Regions from separate parts of the Microcystis flos-aquae FACHB-1344 genome, predicted to be linked through region 1. Evidence: predicted binding sites of a transcription regulator. Region 1 holds the regulator's gene; each other region holds the start of a gene.
What was found. Region 1 encodes HrcA, which represses chaperone genes, less so after heat shock. Its sites were predicted from a motif close to TTAGCACTCNNANNNTNNGAGTGCTAA; they were not measured.
Positions count from the first base shown of each region.

Region 2: the regulator HrcA is predicted to act here: its motif matches at 1,608-1,634, upstream of groL (chaperonin GroEL).
Region 3: the regulator HrcA is predicted to act here: its motif matches at 2,088-2,114, upstream of groES (co-chaperone GroES).

Region 1 is NZ_JACJSW010000141.1:18,045-21,331, forward strand. Features, by position in the region: gene H6G48_RS12575 (helix-turn-helix domain-containing protein) at 1-269, opposite strand, end outside; gene H6G48_RS12580 (hypothetical protein) at 664-957, shown strand; gene hrcA (heat-inducible transcriptional repressor HrcA) at 944-2,020, opposite strand; gene H6G48_RS12590 (rhodanese-like domain-containing protein) at 2,158-2,496, opposite strand; gene H6G48_RS12595 (hypothetical protein) at 2,707-2,934, shown strand; gene sbcC (exonuclease subunit SbcC) at 3,097-3,287, shown strand, end outside.
Region 2 is NZ_JACJSW010000016.1:3,795-7,081, reverse strand. Features, by position in the region: gene H6G48_RS00645 (sbcc family protein) at 1-1,406, opposite strand, end outside; gene groL (chaperonin GroEL) at 1,671-3,287, shown strand, end outside.
Region 3 is NZ_JACJSW010000191.1:17,902-21,188, forward strand. Features, by position in the region: gene groL (chaperonin GroEL) at 57-1,682, opposite strand; gene groES (co-chaperone GroES) at 1,729-2,040, opposite strand; gene H6G48_RS19365 (CAAD domain-containing protein) at 2,969-3,287, opposite strand, start outside.

The DNA of each region.
Region 1 (3,287 bases):
AATAGTTTCGATAGTTGAGCAAGAGTTGCGTCATTATTTTCCTCAATTAACTCACCGAGGACGAGCATTTGTTCTGGCGTGAGTTTTAAATGACGTCCACATCGATAAGTCTTTGGTCGAACATCTCCCGTGTCTCGATATTGTTTCAAAAGCTTTTGTACGAAACTTAGGGTTACGCAGAATCTTTTCGCTAATTGTCTTTGAGAGATGGGTTCGTTATAATAACAGTCGAGGATTTTCTGACGGAACTCTACTGGATAGGATTTCATTTTTTGTGCGGTTTAGCTATCGATGACATTATACTTCATATTTGTGAGAAAGAAAGAAAAATGTTATAGTGGGTTTTCTGGCGCGACCCAAGCGATCGCTAAAGATGTTATTATCTAGGGTCTGCTGAATAAATCTAAAAACCTTATCCAACAAGGTTTTTAGACTTTTTTTCCCTCAAAAAGTGCCGACCCTTGGAGTGATTGGGGGGAAAATTCAGGGACTTTTTCCCTGAAAATTAGGTAGTTGACCACCTGAAAATCGGTAAAACCCTACACCCCACACCCCAACCCCCAACCCCCAACCCCCAACCCCCAACCCCCACCGAAAAACTTTTTCAGCAGACCCCTATCTAGGACAGTCAACTGAAAATTCCCGCAACCTTCCTAGCCACCGATGAGAGCGATCGCTAAAGATGATATTCTTTATATTCACCATGAGGATGTGCCGGTTTACAAAAAAGGCGGTTCAGTGGTGAGAAATAGTTATTTTTGGGCGCTAAAATCGATCGCCTGTGGAGCGCGTCGGGGACAGGATTGGGAGTTCGATGCGGAGGTGTGGGTGGCGCTGGTGCGGATGTTGCTCTGTTTTGCCAATTCTGGCTATTTGGGGGATGGTGAGACAATTTTAGAGTTTACTGTCGATTCTCCTATTCCCGAACCTTTGCGGGGGATATCTACTTACTTATAGCCTCGCTGAGATAGTTAGCGGTGGATTCCACCAGGGGAATAGTATTTTCGTATAACATTCGCGTCGGTCCGATAATGCCAACACTACCGACGGGAGTATCTCCCTGTTTATAAAAAGCGGAGATAAGAGTACAAGGGCGCATGGATTCCAGAGGATTTTCGGAACCAATAGTGATTTTGACTTTTTTAGCTGATTTTTCTGGTTCTGGTCTTTGTAAAATCAGGGGTAAAAGGCGATCCTGTTCTGCTTCCAATAGATGCAGTAACATTTGTACTTGTTGCCATTGGGCGAATTCTGGCTGTCGAATGACTTCAGCGACACCATGGACGATAATCTCCGGGGTGGCAGTGGATTGGAGACTAGCGCCGATTTCTTGGCTTAATTGTTGGAGAAAATGGGTATAACGGGCAAATTCTCGCTCGATTTGCCGCCAATCGAGGTTAATTAAATCTGCCAAGCAATAACCTTTTAATTTTTCCCCGAGAAAATTAGAGAGGATTTGTAATTCTTCTGCTAATCCATCCTTCTTGTCCGTTGCCATAGACTCAGGAATTTCTATCATAACCGAGCGTGTTTGTAAACTATCTGTAACAATAATTAACATTATCTGCTTGGCTGAGACAGGGATTAATTGCAGATGACGCAGGGTATTGGTGAGGGTGTGGGGAAGAGTAACGATAGCGATATAACCGCTTAAACTGGCTAAAAGTTGGGTGGCCCGTTGCAGCAGACTTTCGAGACTCCAAGCGGGAGATTTAGCATTTTGATGCAGATAATAGCCGATTTTTTCGCCGATACGGTCATCGGGAGTCATCAACTCATCGACGTAGAGACGATAACCCCAATCGGAGGGAATGCGTCCGGAGGAAGTGTGGGGTTGATAGAGTAAACCTTCTTTTTCCAGTTTACCCAGAGCATTGCGAATCGTGGCGGAACTAACAGTAAACTTGTACTCATCGAGTAGAGTTTTCGAGCCAACCGGTTCGGCCGTGGCGATATAATGTTGGATTGTCGCCTTTAAGATATGTTGATAGCGATCGCTGAGATGGGTTCTAGCGGACATAGGGGAATAATCTTAAGATAAAGATTTATAACATTTTTTTAGACAGTATAACGCTTAATCAGTTATCAGTTATCAGTAATCCATGGTGAGAAAGGGGATAGTTTGCCTCTCTCTTTTCCCGATGGTGGCCATGAAAATTAGTAACGGGGAATATTAGGGTCGACGAGGAGGGAATAAGCATCGATGCCACCGTTAATATTCTTAACATTAGTAAAACCCTGACTTTGTAGCCATTGGCACATTTGCAGGGATCTCATGCCATGGTGACAGATAACGAGGGTTTCTGCTTGGGGGTTGAATTGGCTGGCAATAGTGGGCGACCATTCTTGGTATTGACTCAAGGGTAAAATGGTAAAATTGGCTACAGATGCCATGGCAACTTCCTCTGGTTCGCGCACATCAATAAGTTGTAAATTAGGATCATGATCGGCTAAACGGAGAGCGAGTTCATGGACGCTAATTTCGGTAATGCTCATAGATTTGGTTTTAAGAATCGGTTATCTTTCCTTTAGAGTAGCAAATCGGGGGACCCTGAGCGGTTAGGGACTTGCGTAGGAATAATATCCCAGCCAAGTGGGGGGATTTGGTCAGTGCCAGAGCGGGGGGGGTGATATGATGGGGAAAGGGCAGGTATTGAAGAGATTGATGCTTTTTAGTACGCCGATTAATCGACCAGCTGAATTTTGATGAATATTGAACAAGCCGTTATCGAAAACTTGCGAAAACTTCCTTTAGAAAAACAACAAGAAGTCTTAAACTTCAGCCAATTTCTAACTCAGATAACTTCGCCAAAAATTGAAGAGATGACCTCCCAAGAAAAAGCAGAAGATTGGCTAAAATTTCTGGAAAGTCAACCCAAGGATACCCCCGGATTACCCGATGAAGCATTAGGGCGTGAAACTATCTATGACTAATGGCTAAATATCTATTTGATACTAATATTTTACTGAGGCTGAGTGACCGAATTTCCGCTAATTATGCCTTGTACTGTATTCTCCCCACTTCCCCACCTCCCCACTTCCCCACTTCCCCACCTCCCCACTTCCCCACTTCCCCACTTCCCCACTCCCTAGCTTATGATTCCCCTACAATTAACCCTAAAAAATTTTCTCAGTTATCGCGAGGCAGTGCTAGATTTTCGCGGATTACATACTGCCTGTATTTGTGGTGCCAATGGTGCGGGAAAATCCTCTTTACTCGAAGCAATTACTTGGGCAATTTGGGGAGAAAGTCGCGTCTCGATTGGTGATGATGTGATTCATGCGGG
Region 2 (3,287 bases), on a different contig from region 1:
CCATATAAATAGGTGTCATTCCCCTTATTTCCATTGTCAGTCCGAATTTGTAAGGGAGAAATGCTAGAGTTAAGAATTAGCAGAATAAAGAAAGCGAAACTTCCCCCTAAAATGGGTTTGGTTAAACCAATTGACAATGGCAAGAAGTCATCGTCATATTTTTGATTTTTGGGATTATCAAAGTCTTGCAAACGAGTTAGAAGACTAACTGCTCCCCCTAAAGTCCCTGTCATCAATATCAATATCAAGAGTCTAAAATTTCCATCTTTGTCCTCAGTATTTTGGTTACTAGAATTTGAGATTGGAGGTAAGGGCATAAGCAAATCCTTCACTGGAGGGGAGTTCATAATACCCCAATTCAAAGGGAGAGCTAACACTAATCCAATTAAAACTTTTGTAGGTATTTTGATAGAATGGAAAAGATTATCTCTGAAGTCGGCTAGACCATTCCAAAAACCCATCTGGGTTTTTCTTAATCCTGTTTCGGCAGCATAGCGTAATTTTTGTGCCAAAATAATATTAGGTTGACCTGTTAAAGATTTAATCGCAATTTCTCCAGCATCTACCACCGACTTTACTTGCATGATATCCCAAGCTTTGGAACTGTTGATGAGTTCCACCTGCGCTATCCCTAGTATTATAATTAATTTGGCTAATTCTCCCTGTACTTCCCGGTCTAATTCTGGAGGGAATCCCGCTACTTGTTCTTTAGTTTTTCCCAGCAAAGTATCAATTCTTTGATTTAGTTTAATCACCTCATCTCTAGCTTTAATTTCATTGATTAAATCGTCTAAAGTTTGAAATAAAACACTTGCTTCTTGTAGTTGTGCAAAATTATCTTTAAATTCCTTGACTAACTTTTCAAAGGGTTCATCTACTTCAGGAATTGAACTATATTTGTCTAAGTTATCCTTCAGTTCAGCAATCAAAGACTCATTTTTCTGTTGTAATTCCACAGTCGTGGAAAATTTAACCAAAGTATCTTTAATTTTTGTTTGCCAAGCAGTTAGTTTTTCCTTGAGTTTTGGCAAGTTTGGAACGTTAGCATTAGCATCGAATAGAGTCGTAATTGTTGTAACTAAACTATCAGTTTCTTGGCTGAAAGTATCAAGAGGAGTTTCTGAACTTTTGCCCGTAGATAAAAGGTTGATTGTCTCCACAAGCTGATCTGTATGAGCTATTATTTGTTTTTCTAATTCTTCTCTGCTAGGTAAAGGGTCTGAAAAAGTTAATTCACCTAGTTTTTGAATAAGTTCATCTCTTAAATTATTAGTCTCTTGAGTGATTGTTTTGGCTTCTGTTTGGTAACTAGCAAGGGTAGCTGATTTATCCTGACTAAATTTATTTTGGGTTTCCAGAATAAATTGATTAATTTTTTGTTCGATAGCAGGATTTGGATTAATCATGATTATCTTCTCCTAAAAAAAGGCGAAAATGGGCTAAAATTCGGTTAGCTTCCAGATGCTACAATAGTTATCATTGATTTTCTGCAATTATTCATAAATCTTGATAAATTTTTATTTTTTTAACTCAATTCAGTCTGCCGTAGGGACATAACATCGTTATCTCCTCAACATCGTTATCTCCTCAATGACCGCAGCCGCATCTTAGCACTCAGGCCCTAAGAGTGCTAAATTAACTATAAGGAGTCCTATCACAACAGCGATACCATGTCCAAAATCATTGCCTTTAAAGATGAATCCCGTCGCGCCCTAGAAAGAGGTGTCAACGCCTTGGCCGATGCGGTAAAAATCACCCTCGGTCCGAAAGGACGCAATGTCTTGTTAGAAAAGAAATACGGCGCCCCCCAGATCGTTAATGACGGCATCACCGTCGCCAAAGAAATCGAATTGTCCGATCCCCTCGAAAACACCGGGGCGAGATTAATTCAGGAAGTAGCGGCAAAAACCAAAGATTTAGCGGGAGATGGCACCACTACCGCCACCATCATCGCCCAGGCTTTAATTAAAGAAGGTCTCAAAAACGTTACCGCCGGGGCCAATCCCGTCGCCTTAAGACGCGGACTAGACAAAACCATCGCCTATCTGGTGGAAGAAATCGCCGCCGTCGCTAAACCGATCGCCGGAGATGCGATCGCTCAAGTGGCCACCGTTTCTTCCGGCAACGATGAAGAAGTGGGACAAATGATCGCCACCGCCATGGAAAAAGTCACCACCGATGGCGTAATCACCGTGGAAGAATCGAAATCCCTAACCACCGAATTAGAAGTAGTGGAAGGGATGCAGATCGATCGCGGTTATATCTCTCCCTATTTCATCACCGATCAGGAAAGACAGATCGTCGAGTACGACAACCCCCTGATCCTGATTACCGATAAAAAAATCAGTGCGATCGCAGAATTAGTCCCCGTCCTCGAAGCCGTTGCCCGTCAAGGTCGTCCCCTATTAATTATCGCCGAAGATGTGGACGGCGAAGCCTTAGCCACTCTAGTGGTCAACAAGGCCCGGGGTGTCTTAAATGTCGTCGCTATCAAAGCCCCCAGTTTTGGGGAACGTCGCAAAGCGGTTTTACAAGATATCGCCATCCTCACCGGCGGTCGTCTGATTTCCGAAGAAGTGGGCTTGAGTCTTGACACGGTTAGCCTCGATCTGCTAGGGCAAGCGGCAAAAATCACCCTAGAGAAAGACAATACAATTATTGTCGCCTCCGGGGACAGCCGCAATAAGGCCGATGTGCAGAAACGTCTCGCCCAACTGAAAAAACAGTTAGAAGAAACCGATTCTGAATTCGATCAGGAAAAATTACAGGAACGCATCGCTAAATTAGCCGGCGGTGTGGCCGTGATTAAAGTCGGGGCAGCCACAGAAACCGAACTCAAGGATCGCAAACTCCGCATCGAAGATGCCCTCAATGCCACCAAAGCCGCCGTGGAAGAAGGTATCGTCCCGGGCGGTGGTACAACCTTGATTCATCTGGCTTCTAAGGTGAAGGCTTTCAAAGCTTCTTTGACTAACGATGAGGAAAAAGTCGCCGCCGATATCGTCGCTAAAGCCCTAGAAGCCCCCCTGCGTCAGTTAGCCAACAACGCCGGCGTGGAAGGCGATGTGATCGTGGAAGGTGTGCGCGATACCGCTTTTAGCGTCGGTTATAATGTCCTCACCGGCAAGTACGAAGACTTAATCGCCGCCGGAATTATCGATCCGGCTAAAGTGGTGCGGTCAGCCGTTCAAAACGCCGCTTCCATCGCCGGTATGGTCTTAACTACGGAAGCCCTCGTGGTCGAAAAACCCGTTAAAGAAGCCGCAGCCCCCGATATGGGCGGCATG
Region 3 (3,287 bases), on a different contig from region 1:
TCAAAAAAAACTCGATCGCTTAAATGCGATCGAGTCGAGAAAAAATAGACTAATTATTAATAGTCGAAGTCACCACCGCCGGCGGGAGGAGCGGATTTTTCTTTTTCCGGTTTATCCACCACAATACACTCGGTAGTTAAAACCATACCGGCGATAGAAGCGGCATTTTGTAGGGCAGAACGAGTCACTTTCGCGGGGTCAACGATACCCGCCTCAAACATATCGGAGAACTCACCGGTAGCGGCATTATAACCGACATTAAAGGGCTTTTCTTTCACCCGTTCGGCAATAACTGCACCGTTTTGGCCGGCATTTTCAGCGATCCGTTTTAAGGGGGCAGCAATGGCGCGAGAAACGATTAAAGCACCGGTTAATTCTTCATGCTGGAGGGTTTCTTTAGCCCAGGTTTCCAATTGGGGAGCCAGGTGAGCTAAAGTAGTACCACCCCCGGGGACGATACCTTCTTCTACGGCTGCTTTAGTGGCGTTAATTGCGTCTTCTAGGCGCAATTTGCGGTCTTTCATTTCCGTTTCGGTAGCGGCACCGACTTTAATCACTGCCACACCGCCGGCTAATTTAGCCAGACGTTCTTGCAGTTTTTCTTTATCGTAGGAAGAATCGGTTTCCTCGATTTGACGGCGAATTTGCTCACAACGGGTTTTCACTGCCACGTCGTTGCCTTCGGCGACGATGGTGGTGGTATCTTTGTTCATAGTGATACGGCGGGCCGTACCTAAGCTGTCAATTTTAGTGGTTTCCAGTTTTAAACCCGCATCTTCGCTGATTACTTGACCACCGGTTAAGACGGCGATATCTTCTAACATCGCTTTTCTGCGATCGCCAAATCCAGGAGCTTTCACCGCAGTGACGTTAAGAACACCGCGCAGACGGTTAACCACTAGGGTTGCCAAAGCTTCTTTTTCGATGTCTTCGGCGATAATTACTAGGGGTTTGCCTTGACGGGCCACTTGTTCGAGAATGGGAACCAAATCCTGTACTAAACCGATTTTTTTGTCGGTAATCAGAATAGCGGGATCCTCAAAAACGCATTCCATGCGCTCGGTGTCGGTGACAAAGTAGGGAGAGATATAACCTTTGTCAAAACGCATCCCTTCGGTGATTTCTAGTTCGGTGGTCATCGATTTCCCTTCTTCTAGGGAAATTACGCCTTCTTTACCGACTTTATCCATGGCCGAGGCGATCATTTGACCGACTTCATCATCGTTACCGGCAGAGATAGCGCCCACTTGTGCGATCGCTTTGGAATCTTCTACGGGTTTCGCGTGTTTGGCGATTTGACTGACGAGGAAATCGGCAGCTTTATCGATCCCTTTTTTCAGAGAAATCGGGTTAGCACCGGCGGCGACGTTGCGTAAACCTTCTTTAACGATAGCGTGAGCGAGAACGGTGGCGGTAGTAGTACCATCACCCGCTACATCGTTGGTTTTTGAGGCGGCTTGGCGAATTAAAGCCACACCAGTGTTCTCGATATGGTCTTCCAGTTCGATTTCTTTAGCGATGGTGATGCCATCATTGACGATTTGGGGCGCGCCAAATTTCTTTTCGAGGACGACGTTACGACCTTTGGGGCCAAGGGTGACGGCCACCGCTTCGGCCAGCAGATCCATGCCTTTTTCTAAGGCGCGACGGGCATCTTCGTTGTAGATAATAGATTTAGCCATAATGTATCGTTATTCGTGCAAAATAGGGGTTTTCAAGGGTAGATGATTAGGAAACGACGGCGAGAATGTCTTTTTCGGAGAGGAGAACGTATTCTTCGCCACCAAGTTTGATATCGGTTCCGGCATATTTGGAGTAGAGAACTTTGTCACCCACACCCACTTCCACAGGGGTACGGCTGCCGTCATCGTTGCGTTTGCCAGTGCCGACGGTCACGACTTCCCCGATTTGGGGTTTTTCTTGCGCGGCGTCGGGAAGGAAAATGCCACCGGCGGTTTTTTCTTCGCTGGGGCTAACTTTAACGAAAACTCGATCGCCTAGGGGTTTAACAGTAGTTACGTTGATGCTGACTGCAGCCATGGAATATCCTCCGTTTCTTTTGTATTTGGGTAAGTGTCTTTTCCAGATTAGCACTCTTACCTTCCGAGTGCTAATTTACCGAAATACAAGGCCCCCTGACAACTGCTCGATCGGTACGGGTTTCCGAACTATGGTGTTAAGCTAGGGTTTGCTGAATAAGTTTGTTGGTGGGGTTAGGAGTCAGTCGTCGGGAGAATTAAGAATGAGCATTAATCAATTAAATGCTCTATTTAGGGTCGGCTGAAAAAGTAGGGGCGAAGCATTCGGGCAATAACCTATCGGTGAAACCGTAGATTTTCTATCCGAATGCTTCGCCCCTACAGGACGCGGGCCGATGAAGACGCAAGGTTTTGAAGCACGATTCTCTCAAAATCTTGCACCTGTGGGAGCAAGAAAAGCCACAAAACCCTTACCATGCCTACATTTCACATTTATTCAGCCAGCCCTATTTAGGGTTTGCGGCAAAAAGTTTTTCCTAGGGGCAGGGTGTAGGGTGTGGGGTGTGGGGTGTGGGGTTTTACCGATTTTGAGGGGGTCAATTACCTAATTTTCAGGGAAAAAGTCCCTGAATTTCCCCCTGATCACTCCCATATCTGGTACTTTTTGAGGGGAAAAAAGTCCAAAAGTCTTATCCAACAAGGTTTTTAGATTTATTCAGCCGGCCCTATTTAGGGATTTTAGGCAATTTATGCTTATTTTTCTCATTTTTGCCCTCTCAAAAATTAATTATGCAAGAACTCTATTAAATCTGGTTATTAAAAACTGATTATTTATTCTCCCTATTGCTTTTTGCCTCTTGCCTTTTGCCTAAAACCCATAACTTTTGTACCTCACTAGACTGAAAAACGCTATAGTATAAGCTCTTGTGCAAAAACAAAGGAGTTGAGCGGAAACACTCAACTCCTTTGTTTTTTATGCTTGATTCTATCTATAAAGTGTTATTGTGACTGCCAAAAACTTGCGCTTTTAGTGCATCAATTTCGGCTAATAACTCGCGACGATTTTCATCTTTGAGCAGATAGCGCCAGACAAACCAACCAGTGTAAACGATCCCAACTAATTGTAGGATAGGAGCAAGGAGGGGAATATCATCGATCGCATCTAAAACCGCTAGGGTAACTTTCACGGTGACAAAACTGGCTAAAATTGCCCCCAGAACGATTAAAGGTTTTTTGTATCCAGAGAAGAAACTACCGATATAATCGGGGACGTTAGCCAGATAGGACATCACCGAATCCCAAACTGGT